One region of the Mesorhizobium sp. M0768 genome, then DNA from elsewhere that is predicted to be linked to it. Evidence: predicted binding sites of a transcription regulator. Region 1 holds the regulator's gene; each other region holds the start of a gene.
The links. The regulator LexA, encoded in region 1, represses DNA repair genes until DNA is damaged. The targets are predictions, from matches to a motif close to TGTTCNNNNTGTGTTCNG.

Region 1 (7,793 bases):
GACCGCGAACAGCACGGTGAACATGGTGGTGGGAAAGCCCAGCGCCTTCAGCGTGATGCCGGAATAGAAATCGACGTTCGGATAGAGCTTCTTCTCGATGAAATAGGAATCGGTCAGTGCGATCCTTTCCAGCTCCATGGCGATGTCGAGCAGTGGATCGTCCTTGATGCCGAGCTCGCCCAGGACCTCGTGCGCGGTCTTCTGCATGATCTTGGCGCGCGGATCGTAATTCTTGTAAACGCGGTGGCCAAATCCCATCAATCGGAACGGATCGTTCTTATCCTTGGCGCGCGCAATGAATTCCGGGATGTGATCGACATGACCGATCTCGCCCAGCATGTTCAGGGCTGCCTCGTTGGCGCCGCCATGTGCGGGACCCCACAGGCAGGCGATGCCGGCAGCGATACAGGCAAAAGGATTGGCGCCCGACGAGCCGGCCAGGCGGACGGTCGAAGTCGAGGCGTTCTGTTCGTGATCGGCGTGCAGGATGAAGATGCGCTCCATCGCGCGGGCCAGCACCGGATTGATCTTGTATTCCTCGCAAGGCACGGCGAAGCACATATGCAGGAAATTGGCTGCGAAATTCAGCTCGTTCTTCGGGTAAATGAATGGCTGGCCGATGTGGTATTTATAGGCCATCGCCGCGATCGTCGGCATCTTGGCGATCAGCCGCATTGACGCGACCATGCGTTGATAGGGGTCCGAGATATCGGTGGAATCGTGATAGAAGGCCGACAGCGCGCCGACCACGCCGCACATCACCGCCATCGGATGCGCATCACGGCGGAAGCCGGTGAAAAAGCGCGACATCTGCTCATGCACCATGGTGTGGCGCGTCACCCGGTAGTCGAAATCGTCCTTCTGCGCCTTGGTCGGGAGTTCACCATAGAGCAAGAGATAGCAGACTTCGAGGAAGTCGCCGTGCTCGGCCAATTGGTCGATCGGGTAGCCGCGGTGCAAAAGAATGCCGGCATCGCCATCGATGAAGGTGATTTCCGATTCGCAGCTCGCCGTCGACGTAAAACCGGGATCGTAGGTAAAGACGCCGGCGGTGTTGTAGAGCGAACCGATATCGATGACGTCAGGTCCTACCGAACCACTTCGTATCTTGAATTCATGGGTTTTGCCGCCGAGTTCCAGCTTGGCCGTCGATGCCTGGGTTTTGCCGCCAAATTCCATTTTTGTCGCAGGTTCGGTCATAGCAAACTCCTTTTTGTTTCCTCAGGCCGGCAAAGGCAAAATATCTGAACCCAACACGTCAAAAGCATCGGAATACGCACATTTGCGCCCGCAATTGAATCTGCGCGGCAGATTAGGCCAAGACCCAATGTTGCACTGCGAAACACACCTTTCAATGCCAATCTTCTTGGGCCAGTTTGCTAATCGATTTGATCAGCGATCCGCGCCAGGCTTTCCTCGCGGCCAAGCACGGCAAGCACATCAAAGACACCTGGCGAGGTACTTTTGCCGGTGAGCGCGGCGCGCAAAGGTTGGGCCACGGCGCCGAGTTTATGGCCGGCGGCCTGCGCATAGTCGCGGATCGCGGCTTCGGCTGAGGCGGCAGACCACTCCGAAACCGTGGCTAGTGCCGCATGAGCGCCCCGCAGGATCGCGCGCGCCTCACCGCTGAGCAGCGCCGCCGCCTTCTCGTCGACCGGCAGCGGCCGTTCGACGAAAAGGAATGCAGCCCCTTCAACAAGTTCGACCAGCGTTTTGGCGCGCTCCTTCAGGCCCGGCAACGCGGCAAGCAGTTGCGCCCTGCGTCTGTCGTCGAGGCGAGCGGCGATTGCCGGGCCGCCTTCTAGATAGGGCAGAGTGGCGATGAAGATGTCGAGCAGCGCCGCGTCGTTCATCCGGCGCATATGCACGCCGTTAAGCGCCTCGAGCTTGGCGAAGTCGAAACGGGCGGCGCCCTTGTTGACGTCGCCAATGTCGAACCATGTAATCATGTCGGCGATCGACATGATCTCATCGTCGCCGTGGCTCCAGCCAAGCCTCGCCAGATAGTTGAGCAGCGCCTCCGGCAGGTAGCCCATGGCGCGATAGGCTTCGACGCCAAGCGCACCGTGCCGCTTCGACAGCTTGGCGCCGTCGGCACCGTGGATCAACGGGATATGCGACATCGACGGCACCTCCCAGCCCATGGCGTGATAGATTACGGTCTGGCGTGCGGCGTTGGTCAAATGATCGTCGCCGCGGATGATGTGGGTGATGCCCATGTCGTGATCGTCGACGACGACGGCATGCATGTAGGTGGGATTGCCGTCCGAGCGCAGAATAATGAAATCGTCGAGATCCTTGTTGGGAAAGCGCACGTCGCCCTGGACGCGGTCATGCACCACCGTCTCGCCGTCTGTCGGCGCCTTGATGCGGATCGCCCCCTTGGCGCCGGGCGGCGCCTCCGACGGGTCGCGGTCGCGCCAGCGCCCATCATAGCGGGGCGGAAGCCCCTTGGCTCGCGCTGCCTCGCGCATCGCCTCCAGCTCCGCCGGCGTCGCGTAGCAGTAATAGGCCTTGCCCACGCGCACCAGCTCCTCGGCCACCTCGCGATGGCGCGGCGCGCGCTCGAACTGCGAGACAGGCGCGCCGTCCCAGGTGAGTCCGAGCCAGGAAAGCCCGTCGAGAATGGCTGCCGTCGCCGCATCCGTCGACCGCTCACGGTCGGTATCCTCTATACGCAGCAGCATCGTGCCGCCCGTGTGCTTGGCGTACAGCCAGTTGAACAGCGCCGTGCGCGCGCCGCCAATGTGCAGATAGCCGGTGGGCGAGGGGGCAAAACGGGTGACGACCTTATCGGGCATGGAACTCTCAGGCGGGCGAAGGAAGTGGGTTTGCGGACTTTCGCGCGTTGCGCGTTCATGTAGCATAGGAGGTCGAGGGCGCAAGGGGCAGACCCGATGGCTGTGCGAGGCCGTGGTGCGGGCGAGGGCGAGGACGTTGGCAGCGACGTCAGCGAACGCTTGCTGTTTGCCGCTCCCCCGCCTGTCCCGCCGGCACCGGCATTGCTACCTGCTCCGCGCTTCGATGCTCCGTCGCTGCCGGCCAGCGACCCAGCAACGGTTCTCGTGCCCGCGGGCGAGCCTATCGTACGCCTGCGCAGGCGTTTCCGCCTCCCGTCACCGTCCCGTATCCGCAACAGCGTAACCACAGCGGCCGGTCTGGAACTCGACCGCGGCATCGCCTTCCTGCTGGTGCCGGTGTTCCTCGCATGCGGGGTGGTCGTTTATTTCGGGCTGTCGGTGGAGCCGGCCTTTCCACAGCCGATCGCAATCGCGCTCCTCGCGACCCTTTGTGCCGTCGTCTCGCGGTCATGGCCCAGGACGCGCCTGTGCTTCATGGTGGCACTGCTCTGCGCGCTTGGCGTACTTGCCGCCAAGTTCGAAACATGGCGTGTCGGAACGCATATGCTCGGCTCCGAAATCTCGACGCGGCTGACGGGTCGCGTCGTATCGTACGAGCCCATGGCGAGCGGCCGCATCAGGCTGACAATCGATGTGATCTCAACCGCCAGGCCGACACTGCGCTACATGCCGGAACGGGTCCGCGTTTCGGCGATGAAGATACCGGCTGAGCTGACCGCCGGTTCCGAGATCACCGGCTATGTGCGGCTGCTGCCGCCGACCGGCCCGGTGCGGCCCGACAGCTATGATTTCTCCTTCGACAGCTATTTCGCCGGTATCGGCGGCAGCGGCTTTTTTCTCGGCAATCCGAAAATCGTGTCGTCGGACAGCATGCCGCTTGCCGCGCAGCTTTCTTCCGCGATCGAAGACGCGCGCGAATCCATCGCCGACCATATCCGCAGCCGCATCGGCGGTGCCGAGGGCGAGATTGCTGCTGCGCTGATCGTCGGCGTGCGCGCCGGCATTCCCGAGGAGATCAACGAAGCGATGCGGCGCACCGGCATCTACCACATCATCTCCATCTCGGGGCTGCATATGGCGTTGGTCGCCGGCACCATCATGGCGCTGCTGCGGGGTGCCTTTGCGCTGTTTCCCGATTTCTCATCGCGACGGCCGGTCAAGAAATATGCCGCGGCCGCCGCGCTTTTTTCGATTGCGGCCTACCTCGTCTTTTCCGGCATAGTCGTGGCGGCCGAACGCAGCTTCATCATGCTGGCGGTGATGCTTATCGCCGTGCTGTTCGACCGGGCCGCGCTCACCATGCGCAACCTGGCGATCTCGGCCATCGCGGTCATCCTGGTATCGCCGCACGAGGTGGTCGGTCCGAGTTTCCAGATGTCCTTCGCCGCGACGGCGGCCCTTGTCGGCGCCTATGCAGGCTGGTCCGATTACCGCGCCGGCAGGGCCACCACGCCGCCGCCGCGGCGGTCGCCGCTACGCTTTGCCACGCGAAAGGTCCTGCTGGGCATGTGCGGTCTGGCGATGACCTCAATCATTGCAGGGAGCGCCACAGCGCTTTTCGCCATATGGCATTTCCAGCGCGTGGCGCCGCTCAGCCTGTTCGCCAATCTGGCCATCATGCCCATCGTCTCATTGGTCGTCATGCCCTTCGCCGTTCTCAGCGCGCTGGCGATGCCGTTCGGTGCGGATGGCCCTTTCCTCTATGTCATGGGCAAGGGGCTGACGGCGATGATCGCCCTGTCCGGGTGGATCTCGGAGCGCTCGCCCATCGATGCGGTCGGGCTGATTTCGCTGAGATCCGTCCTTCTGGTGACGATCGCCCTCGTCATTGCCAGCATGGCGACGACGTGGTTGCGGCTGGCGGCACTTCCTTTTGCGCTCGCCGGCTTGCTGACGACAACGCAGACACGCATACCCGACGTATTGGTCTCGGAGGACGCACGGCTGGTCGCGCTGCCGATCGGCAGCGGTGAACTCGCGGTCAACCGGGCACGCCCGAATGAGTTCACCATCGACAACTGGAAACGCGCGCTCACATCAGAGGCTATCGTCGCGCCGGAAACACCTGGAAAGAACGACCCGCAATTCGATATTGCCGATCCGGCCGACCTACCGCCGGGCATGCCGTTCATTTGCACGGACGGCCTCTGCCTTGCCAGGCATCCATCCGGCGCGATCATCGCGCAAGCCAAGGACCGCGATACTGCGCGGCCAGCCTGCGCCTTTGCCAGCTTGGTCGTCATCGACGACGCCACCGCCCATAACCCCTGCTACTACGACCGGCTGGTCCTCGTCGTCACCAAACGGCAACTGGCGCGCGCGGGAAGTGCCGCCGTCTATTTCGATCCACAAGCGGCAACACGCGCCGAGATCCGCTTCGCCGTCGAAAAATCATACCGGCCCTGGCACGTGCAGCGGAAATTTTCACGCGCGGCACGGGGCCTGCCGCCATACCGCAGGGCCGACAAAGCCGGCGCCAAGGGCGGAGCTCAGTAGCGGCGGATCAGTCCGACGAGCTTGCCCTGCACCTTGACCCTGTCTGGTCCGAAGATGCGCGTCTCGTAGGCCGGATTGGCGGCTTCCAGGGCGATCGAGGCGCCCTTGCGGCGGAACCGCTTCAGCGTCGCTTCCTCCTCGTCGACCAGTGCCACCACGATCTCACCGGGGCTCGCCGTATCGGCATTGCGGATGATCACCGTGTCGCCGTCGAAAATGCCGGCCTCGATCATCGAATCACCTTTGACCTCGAGCGCATAATGCTCGCCGCCCATGATCATATCCGGCGGCACCGAAATCGAATGCGTCTGGTGCTGGATGGCGTCGATCGGCACACCGGCAGCGATGCGGCCCATCACCGGGATCGAAACGGCGGCGACGACATCGTCGTCATTTCCGGCTGCGGGCACGCGCGACGATGTCGGCTTGCCTTGCCGAGGGGCGCCTTGCCCAAGACTACCCTGGATGACACTCGGCGAGAACTTGCGTGCCGCATTGAGGCCGGGGGCGATCGAGTCAGGCAGGCGTAGCACCTCCAGCGCACGGGCCCGGTTGGGCAAACGGCGAATGAAGCCGCGCTCCTCCAGCGCCGTAATCAGCCGGTGGATTCCGGATTTGGAAGCCAGGTCGAGCGCTTCCTTCATCTCGTCGAATGAAGGCGGGATACCGCTTTCCTTCAACCTTTCGTGGATGAACATAAGCAGTTCGTGTTGTTTGCGTGTCAGCATAGCGACCCCCAACAGAATCAGAAAAACAAACCCAGAACAAACACTATCTGTTCCAGTTGTGTTCCGCAACTGTTTAAAGTTTAATGAATGCGTTAAGGCTCGGGAAACAAACGACGTCCCCTACCGGCGTACCGCATTTTCACCGCCGCGAGCCTCATCGCCTTGATTCTGCTTTCGTTTGCGCCCTTCTGGCCTCCTAGAAGGCAGCACTGGCATCGGCCGTCGGTCGGCAAAAGGCACGGAATTGAACCCGTATCGACTGTGCGGTTTGGTCGATGCACCGTGAACGAAACGAACTCAAAACGCCAACCTCGGGTTAAGTCCCAGTTTCCACCGCCTGGTCAGGCTGCTTCTCGCCGGTGGAGCCTTGCTGCGCGCAACCAGGTAATGGAAGAACAGTCGATGCGTGTCCGGCGTTGCGTTGGATCTTGGGGGAGCAGACAAATCATGACAGGAATTCCCGATCTCGTGGCCATAAAGGCGATGGATGCCGCGGATCCGCTGCGCGCGATGCGCGACCGCTTTGTGTTGCCGCAAGGAGTGATCTATCTCGACGGCAATTCGCTAGGAGCTGCTTCACGTGCCGCTTTCGATGAACTGCACAAGGCCGCGACCGAAGAATGGTCGCATGATCTCATCCGCGCATGGAACACGGCCGGCTGGTTCAACATGCCGCTTGAACTTGGCGACCAGCTCGGGCGCCTGATCGGTGCCGCGGCCGGCCAGACGGTGGTCTGCGACACGACATCGGTCAACATCTACAAGCTGCTGCACGCCGCCATGGCCATGCGACCGGAGCGGCAGGTCATCGTCGCCGAGGACGATAGTTTTCCGACGGACCTCTACATGGCCGAGGGTGTGGTTTCGACGCGAAAAGATACGCTGCTGCGCCTCTCGGGGGTCGACGCGCCGACCATCGAAGAGCTGATCGACGAACGCACCGCCGTGGTGCTGGTCAACCACGTCAACTATAAGTCGGGCGAACTGCGCGACATGCCGGCGCTGACGCGCAGGGCTCAGGAAGCCGGGGCGATGATCGTCTGGGATCTCTGCCACACCGCCGGCGCGATGCCAGTCGAGCTCGACAAGGCAAACGCCGATTTTGCCGTTGGCTGCACCTACAAATATCTGAATGGCGGCCCGGGCGCGCCTGCCTTCATCTATGCGGCTGAGCGGCATCTTTCCTACATCCAGCAGCCGCTCACCGGCTGGTGGGGCCATGCACGGCCCTTCGCCTTCGAGCCAGGCTATGCGGCCGGCACCGGCATCCGCCGGTTTCTGTGCGGCACGCAGCCGGTCTTGTCGATGCGCACGCTGAAGGGCGCGCTCGACATCTGGAACGATGTCGACATGACGGCGGTGCGCAAGAAGAGCATCGCGCTGGCGGATCTGTTCATCGAGCTTGTCGAGGCAAAGTGCGGCACTTACGGGCTCACGCTCGAAAGCACGCGCGATGGGGAAAAACGCGGCAGCCAGATTTCATTCATGCATGAGCATGGCTACCAAGTCATGCGCGCGCTGATCGAACGTGGCGTGATCGGCGATTTTCGCGCGCCATCGACCATGCGCTTCGGCTTCACCCCGCTCTATATCGGCTATGCCGATGTCTGGCAGGCCGTCAAAGTGCTTGAGGACATCCTGCACACCAGTGCGTGGAAGGATGCGCGCTTCGCCATCAAAGCAGCTGTCACTTGAGATTGATGCGAGA
Region 2 (7,793 bases), on a different contig from region 1:
CCTTCGTCAGGGAAGCCGAGCGTGTGACCGCCAAGGTGCGGCGTACCGAAAAGCAGGCCGCCAACGGTACAATGGGAACATTGGTCAAGGACCCGAAGACCGGCGAATACCGTCTGGCCAAGGATTGACCGTCGTCCCCCTCGCGGCCGAGCCAGTGAACGCCGAGGCCAGCATCCGCGCGTCGCATGCGCACGCCAAGATAAATCTCGCGCTGCACGTCACCGGCCAGCGCGCCGACGGCTATCACACGATCGAAAGCCTGGCTGTGTTCACGCGCTTCGGCGACCGCATCGAAACGGAGCTTGCCGACAGCGATGGGTTTTCCGTGTCCGGCAAATACGCCTCCGCGGTGCCGGTCGACGACAATAATCTGGTGGTGAGAGCGCGCGACGCACTGCGGCGCGAGGCCGGTCCCCAGCACGCACCGGCTGTCGCCATCAGGCTCGAAAAGAACCTGCCGGTCGCGTCCGGTGTCGGCGGCGGGTCGAGCGATGCGGCGGCTGTGCTGCGCGCCTTGGTCCAGACCTGGAGCCTCGACATCGGCGATGCCGAACTGGCGCGGATCGGCCTGTCGCTCGGCGCCGACGTGCCGATGTGCCTCGCAGCCAGACCGCTGATAGCCCGCGGCATCGGCGACGAGCTGACGCTCGTGCCGGGTTTCCCGGCGCTGGGTCTGGTGCTCGTCAATCCCGGCACTGCCGTCTCGACGGCCGACGTGTTCGAGGCGCTTGGCCGCCGCGACAATGCGGGGCTGCCGCCGCTGCCGCGCAGCCTCGACTTCCACAGCATCCGCAACTGGCTGGAGATCACCCGCAACGACCTCGAGCCTGCGGCGCGCGCAATCCAGCCCGCCATCGGCAAGGCGCTTTCCGTGCTCAACAAGGCCGGAGCCGGTTTTGCCAGGATGTCCGGTTCAGGCGCCACCTGCTTCGGGCTGTTCGAGACCGGCAATGTGGCCAAGCGCGCGGCCATCGATATCCGCGGCCGCCATCCCGACTGGTTTGTCGCGGCGACGCGAAGCGTGACATCGGAGGCTGACGCCCATGGCCAGGATTGACGAGAGCCGCCCCTTCGTTCCCGTGCGCATCGCGGTACTGACCGTTTCCGATACGCGCAGCCTCGCCGACGACAAATCCGGGCAGACGCTGGCCGACCGCATTGCCGAGGCCGGCCATGTCCTGGCCGCCCGCGACATCGTTACCGACGACCGCGACAAGATCCGCGACAGGGTCCTGGGCTGGTCGAAGGACGATGCGATCGATGTCGTCATCACCACCGGCGGCACCGGCTTCACCGGCCGCGACGTGACGCCGGAAGCGCTGGAGCCGATCTTCGAAAAGCGCATGGACGGCTTTTCCGAAGTGTTCCACCGCATCTCCTACGACAAGATCGGCACTTCGACGATCCAGAGCCGGGCAACCGGCGGCGTCGTCAATGCCACCTTCGTCTTCGTGCTGCCGGGCTCGCCCGGCGCCTGCAAGGACGCCTGGGACGGCATCTTGAAGCCGCAGCTCGACTATCGGCACATGCCCTGCAACTTCGTCGAGATCATGCCGCGGCTGGACGAGCATTTGCGGCGCGGCTGAGAACCGAGGTATCAGCCAAGCGACGTCGGTTTAGCGAATGACCGGCTCGCCGTGAAAACGCCGGCGCGACGGCGGCGAGACGCCAAAGCCGACTTCCATCATCAGTCGTGGCGTGCGCGTCGGCACGGTGCCCATATGGAAGCCGAACGGATCCTCGACAAAGCCGAGGCCGGCCGGCCCAGTCAGCGTGACCGGGCTCTGCTCGCCGTAGACGCCCAGCACCTCTTCCGCCGAATGGCCGACCAGCAGCGTCAGCTGATGCTTCAGGATGCGGCGGTTGTGGGAGCCGCGGACATAGACATGCGGCCCAGTGTCGGCGTCGACCGGCACCAGGTAGAAAAAGAACTTCAGCATGCGCCAGTCGTCGAGGTCGAAATGGTATTTGCCGAGCGAGGCCATGTTCTTGTCGGCGTCCGAGACGCCACCGGTCGGAAAGCTCCACCAGACGCGGGTCGTGATCAGCTTGGCCTGGCTGCCGAGATAGTGCGCTGCGATATCGAGAAGCAGCGGATCGCGCTGCACGGCGACCGCAGCGTTGCAGTCGAGGACCCGTTCGAAATAGTGACCGCTGAGCAGCGGGCGGCCGAAATGCTTTTCGGCATCGGCGTGTTTTTCGGGCAGGAATTCCAGCCGGCGGTCGAAATTGCCGAAGCATGGCGTGAGCTCGGCGAAGCGGGCGATCTCGTCATGGATGGCGACCGGCAGCATCAGGCCCGAACAGAGCCCCTCGGTGCGCAGCGCGCCGACGACGGCATCGCGGTCAACGCCGGCGAACATCGTTTCACCGACATTGCGCGCCGGCGGAACGGGCTTTGCACCGCGCCAGTGCAGGCGCCGCGCCGGCATGGTGCGGGCCAGCATGAACATCGGCAGCCATGCCGGATTCTCGCGAAGGTCGGAAAGATAGGTCGGGATGCGGGCGGCGATGCGGCGCAGCGTGCCGCCGTTTCGTGCGATCGCCTCGAGGCTTGCAGCGCCGGACTTGTCAGGGCTTGAAAGGGTCATCGGGGTCCTCGAAATGTCGATGGAACAGCATCGACGTTAGTCGTCGCCGCTCCGGCACACCCCAAACCCTATTCGCCCATATCGCCGGGAATGGTAACCCCCGGCCAGATTTTGTGCAACGCACAATAAACGACGACCCGCCAGAAAATGTGCTTGGGCGGAGTTCCCATAACCGGGACGGTAAGCCGTCACTTGCGCGGCGCGACCCAGATCTCGGCGTGGAGCCTCCTGGTCGCCAGGCCGCGGGCGATCGCTTCGGCGCTGCGGGCGTTCTTCGACAGCGCCGCGGCCTGACGCTTGCTGATCACCAAGCCTTCGGCGAGAGCGCGATTTCCGGCAAAGACGCGCGACAGGAACGGCGCGCGGCTGCCGCGTGCCCGCGAGAACCGCGCCGCCATGGTTTGCCTGGCGGTATGGGCGACGACCTCGTCGATCCAGCCCTCTCCCAGCCGCGCGCCCGGTTCCAGCAAGAGCAGCCAGTCGCCCTTGGCCTGCCTGATGCCGGCGGCGATGCCGCCGCTGACATAGTGGCAGCCGGCATGTTCGGCGACGCGGTGCGTCTGATCGGTCGAGCCGGTGTCGCAGACGAGAACGTCGCGCACCACGCCTTCGACCGCGCCGCCGATCAGCGAGGCGAGCGTGCGGGCAAGGCCCTCCTCGTCATTCAGGGTTTCGATCAGGACGCTGAGCATGTTTAGCCGAATAGCGGAAAGCGGTGGGCAGCGCCAGTTTTTGCGGCGCGCCGCGAGAAAGTTCTTGCTTTGTTCTCATCAATGCGATAGGAATACATTCATGAGCAGAGCGATTCGACAGCGGGCGGACAGTCCCTGGGAAAGGGCCAAAATGGAACAGATCGTGCGTGCCGATATTGCAGCCTTCGGCGCTGGCAGGGCCGAGATGGCGAATGCGATGATCGAGCAGAGCGGCATGCGCGTTCGTCCCGACCGCAATCGCGGCAGGTCGGCGGGCATCAATCCGTCCGGCCGTTTCGAGCCGGTCAGCCGACACGTGTTTGACGATGGCTGGAATTCGCTGGAGGAGCTGCCGCCGTTCAGGACCGAGGTACAGGTCGAGAAGCCGCGCACCATCATCACGCGCAACGAATCGCCCGACATCTCCTTCGACCGCTCGATCAATCCCTATCGCGGCTGCGAACATGGCTGCGTCTATTGTTTCGCGCGGCCGACGCACAGCTTCATGGGCCTGTCGCCGGGGCTGGATTTCGAATCGAAGCTGTTTGCCAAGCCGGATGCGGCGCGGCTGCTCGACAAGGAATTGTCCAGGGATAATTACCAGCCGCGCACCATCGCCATCGGCACCAATACCGATCCTTATCAGCCGATCGAGAAGCAATACCGGATCATGCGCGAGATCCTCGAAGTGCTGGAGGCGCGCGGGCATCCGGTCGGCATCGTCACCAAATCGGCGCTGGTGACCCGCGATATCGACATTCTGTCACGCATGGCCGAACGCGGGCTGGCCAAGGTGGCATTGTCGGTGACGACATTGGACAGGATGCTGGCCAGAACGATGGAGCCGCGAGCGTCGACGCCGACCAAGCGGCTGGAGGCGATCAGGCAGCTTTCGGATGCCGGCATTCCGGCCTCGGTGATGGTCGCGCCGATCATCCCCGGACTGACCGACCCGGAGATGGAGCGCATCCTCGATTCGGCGCAGGCAGCGGGCGCGCGCGAGGCCGGCTATGTGCTGCTGCGCCTGCCGCTGGAGGTCGCGCCGATCTTCAAGGACTGGCTGCTGCGCCACTATCCCGACCGCTATCGCCACGTCATGTCGCTGATCCGTTCGATGCGCGACGGCAAGGACTACGATTCGGAATGGGGCAAGCGCATGAAAGGCTCCGGTCCCTATGCCTGGCAGATCGGCCGGCGTTTCGAGATAGCTGCCAAACGGCTCGGCCTCAACGCCGAGCGGCGCTCGCTCAGGACCGACCAGTTCGTCCCCGCCGCCAAGGCTACCGAGCAGCTGATGCTGCTGTGACAAAGCGTCTCGCGCCAGCCGCTTGAAGCGGCCGCAGCAGGCGAAAAATCCCGTCCGGCCTGTCCTGTCCCCGGGCTTGCAGACGGTAGCCCCCTCCTGGTCCGGTGCCCCGCCCGACCCGGAGGGGACTTGCGGAGAATCGGAGCCGATGCGAACCTCGCCGCACCATGGCTCGCCCGCGTTCCGATTCTCCGCTTCTCTTCGAAATCGTCGAGAAACCCGACTTCTCGTTCGAGACGAGGGCGATGGCCGAAGGCCTTTGGCCGGTGGCGGGGATGGACGAGGCCGGCCGCGGCCCGCTCGCCGGGCCGGTGGTGGCGGCAGCGGTGGTGCTCGATCCCGCCAACATCCCCGACGGCCTCGACGATTCCAAGCGGCTGACGCATTTGCAGCGTGAGGCGCTGTTCCTGAAAATCCTCGGCTCCGCGCTCGCCGTATCGATGGCCTCGGTCAGCGCCGAAGGCATCGATGCCTCCAACATCCTCAAGGCCAGCCTGGAGGCGATGCGCCGTGCCGTGGCCGCCCTGTCAATCCGGCCGAAGCTGGCACTGGCCGACGGCCGCGACGTGCCGCCCGGGCTGCCCTGCGAGGGCAAAGCACTGATCAAGGGCGACCAGCGCTCGCAGTCGATCGCCGCAGCCTCGATCGTCGCCAAGGTGATGCGCGACCGCATGATGTGCGGCTGCGGCAGCCATCATGCGCGTTACGGCTTCGAACTGCATATGGGCTACGCCACTGTGCGCCATCGCACGGCGATCGATCTGCACGGGCCAGTGGCACGGCTGCACCGCGCCTCCTTCGCGCCGTTCCGGTTCGGCGGCACCGAGGTGCTGGAGGAAGAGGGTTTTTCGGATTTGGATTGACATTGCGAAGGCGGCTAGGCGCGGATCTCCTCCCTCGAGGGGAGATGGCCGGCAGGCCAGAGGGGGTCGCCTCGCGTGAAGCGCCAACGTTCTCTTTCGTTCCATAGGGCGTCGCGCCAGGACGTGCCGACCCCCTCTGTCGCCTTTGGCGACATCTCCCCCTCGAGGGGGGAGATTACGCGCTCAGTCGCTTTCGCCAACAAAAAAGCCGCCAGGTTTCCCGGGCGACTTTCGATGAATTTCTCGTCGAAGTCGCTTAATTCAGCTTCGACTTCAAATCCTGCAGCGAGGCGTTGAACAGGTCGGCGCCGGCCTTGGCGTCGATCTTGCCGGCCAGCAGCGCCCGCGCGGCTTCGACCGCGATGTCGACAGCGCTGGCACGCACTTCGCCGATCGCTTCGCGTTCGGCCTGGCCGATCTTCTGCTCGGCCAAGGCGGTGCGCCGGGCGACATAGTCCTCGGTCTTCTTGTGCGCCTCGGCGGCAAGCATGTCGGCTTCACGCTTGGCGGCGGCGACGATGGCCGCCGCCTCCTGCTCGGCTTCCTTGCGCTTGCGCTGGTATTGGCCAAGCAGCTGCTGGGCTTCTTCGCGCAACCGGCGCGCTTCCTCGAGCTCGGAGCTGATCTTGTCGGCACGCGCATCAAGCGCCTTGGCGATCATGCCCGGCACCTTGATGTAGATGGCGATGCCGAGGAAGATTACGAGGGCAACAGTTGCCCAAAGCGTCGCGAGAGATGTGGCGTCCATGATGCGCTCCTCACCCGGCCACGGATTTGACCGCGGCCGCGATTTCGGCCTTGCTGGCCTTGCCGCCGACAAGCGCCTCGACGATGGCCGAAGCAGTGTCCTCGGCGATCGTGCCGACTTCCTTCATGGCATTGGCCTTGATAGAAGATATACGCGCCTCGGCCTCGCCAAGCTTCTGGTCAAGCGCTGCCTCGATCGTCTTGCGGGCAGCCTCGGCTTCCGCCTTGGCCGCATCGTTGGCCTGCTGGCCGATCGCATTGGCCTTGCCCTTGGCTTCCGCCAATTCCTGCTCATAGGCGGCAACGGCGGCATCGGCCTCGCTTTTCAGCCGGGCAGCATGGTCGAGATCCTGGGTAATGCGGTCGTTGCGCACGTCGATGATGCCGCCAACGCGCGGCATCACCACCCGTTTCAAGAAGAGATAAAACAGCCCGAAGGTGATTGCCAGCCATAGAAGCTGCGAGGGGTACGTCGCCGGATTGAATGGCGGGAACGTGCCGTGCGCCTCGGCAGGCACGCCGGTGCTAGCGCTGCCGCCTTCGACGGCGGGCGCGGACTCTTGCGCAAAGGCAGATGTCACGAACATGGACTATCCCCGAAATTCAGGCCCGCCGCAGGATCGCGGCCGACCTGTTCAATTCTTCCCAATGTTCAGCCGAACAAGCATTCAGCCGAACAAAGCGAGAAGCGCGATGAGAAGCGAGAAAATACCCAGCGCTTCGGTCACGGCGAAGCCGAAGATCAGGCGGCCGAACTGGCCGTCGGCTGCCGACGGGTTGCGCAGCGCGCCCGCCAGATAGCTGCCGAAAATGTTGCCGAGGCCAATGCCCGCGCCGCCCATGCCGAGGCATGCGATGCCGGCACCGATGTACTTTGCTGCTTCTGCGTCCATTTGTTCAACTCCTTTGGATCTAAAATTCCGTTGCAAAATCGATCCGGCGGCAATGCCGGAAACCTTGTCAGTGCCCGGGATGCAGGGCGTCGTTGAGATACATGCAGGTCAGCACCGCAAAGACGTAGGCCTGCAGGAACGCGACCAGCAGCTCCAGCGCCGTCAGCGCCACGGCCATCGCCAGCGGCAGAACCGAACCAGCCACGCCGACCGCGCCGAGCGCGCTCAGGCTGACGACAAACCCCGAGAACACCTTCAGCGTGATGTGACCGGCGAGCATGTTGGCGAACAGACGAACCGACAGGCTGACCGGACGCGAGACGAAGGAAATCACCTCGATCAGCACCACCAGCGGCAGCAGGTAGACCGGCACGCCATGCGGGACGAACAGCTTCAGGAAGCCAAGGCCGTGCTTGGTGAAGCCGTAGACGAGGACCGTTCCGATCACCAGCGCAGCGAGGCCGAAAGTGACGATGATGTGGCTGGTGATGGTGAAGAAATACGGGAACAGGCCAAGCAGGTTGGCGACAAGCACGAACATAAACAGCGAGAACACGAAGGGGAAGAACTTCATGCCTTGCGTGCCCGCGGCGTCCCTCAGCATATTGCCGACAAATTCATAGGCCATTTCCGAGACCGACTGAAGGCGGCCCGGAACCAGGCTGCGGCTCGACGTACTGAGGTAGAGAAACGCCGATGCG
Region 3 (7,793 bases), on a different contig from region 1:
GGAAAGGCCAGGACCGGCAAATCGCAACATTGCGACCGCCTGCCCCAGATCGCTCTGGTCCGGATTGAGAAATTCACCTTTCAGTGATTTTGGGGCGTTTGCGCCATAAATCGACGTTGTGTCACCGGCATGTTTGGCTCATATAACACAAAAAGTCGGAAGAATCAAGGTTTTGCTGCACGCGCGAAGGCCGCGCGCCGTCGCCGCCTGTCAAGGCAGTTAATGTATCACGTCTGTTACGCGGCGTCAGGCCGCCGCAGCCGGCAGGCTCGTCAGTCGCCTTCGCCGGGCTCCGGGGAGAAATATTTCTCGAACTTGCCAGTTTCGCCATCGAAATTTTTAGCGTCGGCCGGCGGCTCCTTCTTGGCGGTGATGTTGGGCCATTTCTCGGCATATTCGGTGTTGATCTGCAGCCATTTGTCGAGACCCGATTCGGTGTCGGGCTTGATTGCGTCGGCCGGGCATTCCGGTTCGCAGACGCCGCAATCGATGCACTCGTCCGGGTGGATGACGAGCATGTTCTCACCTTCGTAGAAGCAGTCGACCGGACAGACCTCGATGCAGTCCATGTATTTGCATTTTATGCAATTGTCGGTCACGACATAGGTCATTGGTCGGCTCCGGGACGTCCCATTTTGTTGGGCTTTTTTGGTGAGGTAACGCCTTTGTCCGCCGGTGGCAAGGGCGGCCCCTGCCAGCGGTGCCGCGGCTTCCGGAATGGAATTCCGGAAGGCCGGCAAAGCGGGCGTTCGACCTTGCTCAATCGTCGCCGAGCAGGTGGTCGGTCTGGCGGCGTTCCTTCTTCGTCGGGCGACCGCTGCCGGCCTCGCGCAACGGCGGCACCGCATCCGGGAGCGCCTCGCCCTTGGGCGCGGGGGGCGGCGACATGTCCTCGTAGAGCAGGCGGGCCTCTTCGGCCGGGCCACGCCGTACGCCGGTGCCAAGGACTTTCCAGACGAAGATCCGCCGCTCCAGCGTGATGGTCAAAACGTCGCCCGGCCGGACCGTGTCGGAGGCCTGCGCTGCTTTGTCGCGATTGATGCGGACGCGTCCGGCGACGACCAGCCTGGCTGCCAGCGTGCGCGATTTTACCGCGCGCGAGAAGAACAACCACTTGTCGATGCGCTGGCGGGCATCAGTGACCATTGGACGAGCAGCTTACTTCTTCAGCTGGTCGCGCAACGCGGCGAGCTTGGCGAACGGCGAGTCCGGGTCGAAGCGGACCGGGCGTTCCTCACGCGGCTTTGGCTGGAAGGCGGGTTTTGCGCCTTGGGCGCCGCCTTTGCCGTCCTGCCGGCCAGCCTTCCAGTCGGGCCGGTTTTCGCGCCGGTCCGGGCGTTCACCTTGCGGCTTGCCGGCGCGCTGCTCTGCCGCCTCGCCTTGCGGCCTGGGCTTGAACTTGCTGCGATCGAAGCGTGGCTTGCCGGCGCCGTCGCGCTGGTCGTGGCGCCCCTGACGGGCGGGCCGGTCGCCCGGCGTCGCTTGCCCGCCGGCATCTGTCGGCGCATCGCTGCGGCTGTCCGGCGCAGCTTGACCACTGCGCGCGCGATTGTCCCGATGATTGTCCCGGGGGCGGTTGTCATGCTGGCGATGACGCGGGCGCTGGTCGAAACGACCCTGCCGCCACAACAGGATGGGTTTTGGCTCCTCGGCTTCTGGAGCAGCTTCGCCGGCGATGGCTCCTGCCGTCGCTGCAGGTTCGGCCGGCGATGCTTCCGTAGTGTCGGAAACCGGCGGCTCTGCCGGTGCCGCAGCCTCAGTTTCCGCCCCAAGTTCCGCCGTTGGCTCGGCCGCTGGTTCCGCAGGCGCTTCAGCAGTCGCCTCCGCGGCGGGCCGGGTCTCTTGCGTGACTTCTGCCGCAGCTTCAGGGGCTGGAGCTTCCGCGACAGGCTCTGCCGTCGCTTCGGTCACAGCTTCGGCCGCCGCCTCCGCAACAGGAGCCGCATCCGACACAGGTTCCGAAGCCTCCGCCGGCGGCTCTGCCGCGGCAGATGCTTCCGCCATCCTCGCCTGCTCGACGCGCGCAGTCTCTTCCGCCGCCTGCTTTGCAGCGGCAGCTTCACGCGCGGCATTGTCCTGTGCTTCGAGCCGCGCCTTGACCTCGGCCGCCGGTTTGGCATCGGCGCGATAGCCGAGTCCCTTCAGGATTTCTTCCATGTCGTCGGCGGTGGCGCCGAGAATCGACATCATCGGCGGCGTCACCATGAAGGACTGGCCGTCATAGGCGCCGTCGGGGCGAGGGCCGAGGCCCGGCTTCCAGTTGGTCGCCGGCCGGATCAGGTCGGCCAGCCGTTCGAGAATATCGACGCGTACAGCACGCCGGCCAAGATTGCGGTAGCCGGCAAGCTTGTAGAAGGTCTTGTCGAAGGTCGGATCGATGACCACCGAGGTGCGGCCGGAGGCCAGTGCGTGAACGACATCGCCGAAGCCGGGCTTGTCCTTGCCGTCGTTTCTCAGCGCCCACAGCAGCGTTATCAGCCCGGCCGGCGCCGGTTTGATCAGCGCCGGCACGAAGACATGGTAGGCGCCGAAGCGCACTCCGAGACGGCGAAGCGCCGCGCGGCCTTCCTGGTCGAGCGACTTCATCTCGTCGGCGATGTCGCGACGGTTGATGAGGCCGAAATGCTCGACAAGCTGGAAAGCGATGCCGCGGCCGATGCCGGTGATCTGCTCGGCATTCTTGAGATCGACCAGCGGCTTCAGCAGGGATTCGATCTGGAAGTTTACGAAGCGCTCGGCGCGCGCCGCAACCTTGTCGCGTGCCGGGCCGGTGAGTTGCTCGTCGGCCAGCAGAACCAGACGCGGCTTCAAAGCGTCTTCGCCGGCGACCAGCGTGCCGATCGGCGCGCCGATCCAGCGCAGCGTGCCATCCGAACCCAGCGCGATGTCGCCATTGGCCGAGGCGCCGAAGCGCTCGGCCCGCGCCTCGAACTCGGCGGCAAGCGCCTTCTGCGCCGCCGCCCGCACCGCCTTGGCGTCTTCGCCGCCGGCGCTCTGGTCGGCGGTGAAGCGGAAACCTTGCAACTCGCCGACGTGATGGCCTTCGACGAGGACGGTTCCGGTTGGGCTGATTTCGGCTTCAGGCATCGTGTTTTCTCTAAGGCGCCGCATGAGGACGGAAGTCCTGCGGTCTACAAAACGTTTCGTCAACCGCTCATGCAGCGCATCCGACAATCTGTCTTCGATTTCGCGCGTCTTTTCCTGCCAGTGTGCCCGATCGGCCAGCCAGCCGGGCCGGTTGGAAACGAAGGTCCATGTGCGGATCTGGGCAATCCTGTGCGATAGCGTGTCGATATCGCCTTCGGTGGTGTCGGCACGGCGCACCTGCTCGGCCATGTAGTTCTCGTCGACATGGCCATGCCTGGCAAGGTCCATGTAAATGGAGGCGATCAAGTCGGCGTGCTGGGCCGGCGCGATCTTCCTGTAGTCGGGCAGGGCGCAGGCTTCCCACAGCAGCGCCACGCGCCTGGCATCGGTGGTGAGTGCCCGGATGTCCTCGTCGCGCGACAGATGCTCGAGCGCCTGCGCGTCCACGGCCGGCAGCGCGCGCGTCAGGCCTTCGACCGGGGCGTTGGTCTCGATCGAGCGCTTCAGCGCATCGAGGCTGGCGAAATCGAAATGCGCGGTACGCCACTGCAGCACTTTCACCGGATCGAAATCATGCGCCTCGATCTTGTTGACCAGTTCATCATCCAGCGGATCGACCTGGCCGGTGACGCCGAAGGTGCCATCGCGCAGATGCCGGCCGGCGCGGCCGGCAATCTGGCCGAGCTCGGCCGCCGTCAGGTTGCGGTACTGGTAGCCGTCGAATTTTCGATTCTGGGCGAAGGCGACGTGGTCGAGGTCGAGGTTGAGGCCCATGCCGATGGCGTCGGTGGCGACGAGGTAGTCGACGTCGCCCGACTGGAACAGCGCCACCTGGGCGTTGCGCGTGCGCGGGCTGAGCGCGCCGAGCACGACGGCGGCACCGCCCTGCTGGCGGCGGATCAGCTCGGCGATGGCATAGACCTCGTCGGCCGAGAAGGCGACGATCGCCGTGCGCCGCGGCAGGCGGGTCAGCTTCTTCGAGCCGACATAGGCAAGATGCGAGAGGCGTGGCCGGGTCACCACCGACACGCCCCGCAGCAGGCGCTGCAGGATGCCGTGCATGGTGGCCGCGCCCAGCAGCAGCGTCTCCTGCCGGCCGCGCAGATGTAGGATGCGATCGGTAAAGATGTGTCCGCGTTCGAGATCGCCGGCGAGCTGGACCTCGTCGATGGCAACGAAGGCGGCGTCGGTCTCGCGCGGCATCGCTTCCACGGTGCAGACCGAGTATTTCGCGCCCGCCGGCTGGATCTTTTCCTCGCCGGTGATGAGCGCCACCTTATGGGCGCCGACCTTCTCGCAGACGCGCGTATAGACCTCGCGGGCAAGCAGCCTGAGCGGCAGGCCGATGACGCCGCTTTCGTGCGCCACCATGCGTTCGATGGCGAGATGGGTCTTGCCGGTGTTGGTCGGGCCGAGCACGGCCGTCACGTCTCGACCCGACAGGATCAGCGGTTCAGTGTGTTTCGGATGGATGTTCATCGGCCTGGAAATAAGGCTCTCTGCCTCGCATTGTCGGGAGCGCGCCCATATTGGCCGCGTATGACAGGCGACACATAGGGATTTCGGGCGCGAAGCGAAAGCGGAATATGCCGAGGGCAGGCCGATTGGTTGGTTCGAAGCCAGAAAATCTGTTCCCGATTAACAGTTGGAACGAGTCTGGAACGAATCAGCGACGAATCACTGACTCGCGCTGATTCAGGGTTTGTTCACGGCTACATCTGGGTTTTCTGTCGGCGTACCTCACCACATGCTGAATCACGGAAACTGGCCCGATTTATGCAAGCGGCATCCAAGCGAGCACTGCGGTTAACCTTTGCCGGCGAATGGTCGTGGCCGGCCAATCTGCTTCGCACAACATTATGAAATTATTGATGTTTCCTAATGCGTTTTAATCATTTCGCGGGTGTTTTCAGCTCTCGCCGTTAACGTTCCGCTCAAAGCCGGAACGAATCGGCGACGAATCAGAGATAGCCGAAGTTTCTTGGTTTGTTCACCGCAACATGTTGTGTTGTGAACAGCTTTTCCACCGAGAATCCACAGGCTGCCGGGCGGCTTTTGCACAAGCTGCGAGTTTGCCGTTAACCTTTGCGTGCCGGATTGGGGCAGCGTGCTGCATCGAGATCTTGCAACGGGAAGACCGCTATAGAAACGGGCCGTTTTGCAGGCCCGTTCGTCCAAGTGCGTATCTGTCTCAACGTAAAGATAAACGATCAGGCGACGTACTGGCCGCCATTGGCTGATATGGTCGAGCCGGTGATGAAACCGGCATCGTCGGAAGCGAGAAAGACGACGCAGCGCGCGATCTCCTCCGGCTCGCCGAGACGGCCGACCGGGATGTGCGGGATGACGCGCTCGTTGAGGACCTTCTCGTCCATTGCCTTGACCATCTCGGTGGCGATGTAGCCGGGGCAAATGACGTTGACGGTGATGCCGGCGCGCGCGCCTTCCTGGGCCAGTGCCTTGGTGAAGCCGATATCGCCGGCCTTCGAGGCCGAATAATTGACCTGGCCGACCTGGCCTTTCTGACCGTTGATCGAGGAGATGGTGATGATGCGACCGAACTTGCGGTCGCGCATGCCGCCCCACAATGGATGCGTCATGTTGAAGACGCCGGAAAGGTTGGTGTCGAGGACCTCCTTCCATTGCTCGCGCGTCATCTTGTGGAACATCGCGTCGCGAGTGATGCCGGCATTGTTGACCAGCACCGAGACGGGACCGAGATCGGCTTCGATCTGTTTGATGCCGGCGGCGCAGGCCTCGTAGTCGGCGACCGACCATTTATAGACCGGGATGCCGGTCGCGGCGTTGAACTTTGCCGCCGCTTCTTCATTGCCGGCGTAGTTTGCGGCGACCGAATAGCCGGCGCTTTTCAAGGCGACCGATATCGCCGCGCCGATGCCGCGCGACCCGCCTGTGACGATTGCAACCTTTGTCATATGTCCTCCCGGGAAATGCAGATGACTGAGCGTTGAAGCGGTGGGTTTTGCCCTCTATTCCCTACTCGCTTTGCGCCAGCATCCTATTCGTATCGCTTATCTCATCACAATGCTTCCACGCACATGGCAACACCCATGCCGCCGCCGATGCACAGCGTGGCAAGGCCTTTCTTGGCACTTCTGCGGCGCATCTCGTAGACCAGCGTGTTGAAGATGCGGGCGCCCGAGGCGCCGACCGGATGGCCGATGGCGATGGCGCCGCCATTGACGTTGACGATGGCCGGATCCCAGCCCATGTCCTTGTTGACGGCGCAGGCCTGCGCGGCAAAGGCTTCGTTGGCTTCGACCAGATCGAGGTCGCCAACCGACCAGCCGGCCTTGGCCAGCGCCTTGCGCGAGGAGGGGATCGGTCCCGTCCCCATGATCTGCGGGTCGACACCGGCGGTCGCCCAGGAAACAATACGCACCAGCGGTGTGATGCCGCGCCTTGCGGCTTCCGCTTCGGTCATCAGCACCACGGCGGCGGCGCCGTCGTTGATGCCGGAAGCATTGGCAGCAGTCACCGTGCCTTCCTTGTCGAAGGCGGGCTTGAGCTTGGTCATGGCATCGATTGTCGCGCCGTGGCGGATGTATTCATCCTGGTCGACTACGGTGTCGCCCTTCCTGCCCTTGACTGTAAAGGCAACGATCTCGTCCTTGAATTTCCCGGCTTTCTGCGAGGCCTCGGCCTTGTTCTGGGAAGCCAGTGCGAACTGGTCCTGGTCGTCGCGGGTGATCTGGAACTGGCGGGCGACGTTCTCAGCGGTGTTGCCCATATGATAGCCATAGAAGGCATCGGTCAGGCCGTCCTTGATCATGGTATCGATCAGCTTGAAATCGCCCATCTTGACGCCACCGCGCAGATGCTGTGCATGCGGAGCCATCGACATCGATTCCTGGCCGCCGGCAACGATGATTTTTGCATCGCCCTGGGCGATCTGCTGCATGCCGAGCGCGATGGCGCGCAAGCCCGAGCCGCAGAGCTGGTTCAGGCCCCAGGAGGTCGCCTCCTGCGGTACGCCGGCAGCCATTGCCGCCTGCCGCGCCGGGTTCTGCCCTTGAGCCGCGGTCAGAATCTGGCCGAGAATGACCTCGTCCACCTCCTTGCCGTCGACGCCGGCACGGACCAGCGCTTCCCTGACGGCGACGGCACCCAATTCATGGGCTGGGGTGTTGGCGAAGGCGCCGTTGAAGGAGCCGACGGGCGTGCGCGCTGCACTGGCGACAACGATGGCGTTGGAAGCGGACATGTTCTTCTCCAGGCTTTCGGGGAACGATCTCGGGTGTCGTCGGGGACTTTTCTTGCCCTTTCCACAACCCGAGTCAAACCCGAAATGGGCATGGCGTCCCACTCCCGCAAGCATGCCGCCCGTCGCTGCGACGGCGGCCCGTCCGTGCTGCGCAGCATAAAATGTTCCCGCACTGCACAAACTGCTTGGATTCATGGCGCTTTTGCGCATATCCTTTAAAAAGGCGCAATCGTTACCGGCGGCTTACTTAAGCTGCCCGGTGTCCGGGGAGGATGCAGATGGCCGCAAAAGACGAACCTATTGTTATCAAGAAATATGCCAATCGCCGTCTCTACAATACGGGCACCAGCACCTATGTGACGCTCGAGGATCTCGCTGAAATGGTCAAAAGAGGCGAGGACTTTACTGTCCAGGACGCCAAGACCGGTGACGACATCACGCATCCGGTACTGACCCAGATCATCTTCGAGCTGGAGAACAA

Region 2: the regulator LexA is predicted to act here: its motif matches at 3,343-3,360, upstream of NKI08_RS09645 (PA0069 family radical SAM protein).
Region 3: the regulator LexA is predicted to act here: its motif matches at 4,734-4,751, upstream of NKI08_RS08200 (helicase-related protein).

Annotation. Positions count from the first base shown of each region.
Region 1 covers NZ_JAMYPD010000001.1:37,745-45,537, reverse strand. The annotation lists gene gltA (citrate synthase) at 1-1,200, opposite strand, end outside; gene gltX (glutamate--tRNA ligase) at 1,380-2,801, opposite strand; gene NKI08_RS00200 (ComEC/Rec2 family competence protein) at 2,898-5,357, shown strand; gene lexA (transcriptional repressor LexA) at 5,351-6,085, opposite strand; gene kynU (kynureninase) at 6,533-7,780, shown strand.
Region 2 covers NZ_JAMYPD010000005.1:174,020-181,812, reverse strand. The annotation lists gene NKI08_RS09670 (membrane protein) at 1-128, shown strand, start outside; gene NKI08_RS09665 (4-(cytidine 5'-diphospho)-2-C-methyl-D-erythritol kinase) at 155-1,057, shown strand; gene moaB (molybdenum cofactor biosynthesis protein B) at 1,044-1,586, shown strand; gene NKI08_RS09655 (phytanoyl-CoA dioxygenase family protein) at 1,617-2,591, opposite strand; gene NKI08_RS09650 (glycosyltransferase) at 2,780-3,283, opposite strand; gene NKI08_RS09645 (PA0069 family radical SAM protein) at 3,435-4,589, shown strand; gene rnhB (ribonuclease HII) at 4,757-5,452, shown strand; gene NKI08_RS09635 (F0F1 ATP synthase subunit B) at 5,709-6,200, opposite strand; gene NKI08_RS09630 (F0F1 ATP synthase subunit B) at 6,211-6,786, opposite strand; gene NKI08_RS09625 (F0F1 ATP synthase subunit C) at 6,868-7,092, opposite strand; gene NKI08_RS09620 (F0F1 ATP synthase subunit A) at 7,160-7,793, opposite strand, start outside.
Region 3 covers NZ_JAMYPD010000004.1:307,430-315,222, reverse strand. The annotation lists gene fdxA (ferredoxin FdxA) at 273-611, opposite strand; gene NKI08_RS08205 (RNA-binding S4 domain-containing protein) at 760-1,146, opposite strand; gene NKI08_RS08200 (helicase-related protein) at 1,159-4,566, opposite strand; gene phbB (acetoacetyl-CoA reductase) at 5,298-6,023, opposite strand; gene NKI08_RS08190 (acetyl-CoA C-acetyltransferase) at 6,128-7,312, opposite strand; gene phaR (polyhydroxyalkanoate synthesis repressor PhaR) at 7,591-7,793, shown strand, end outside.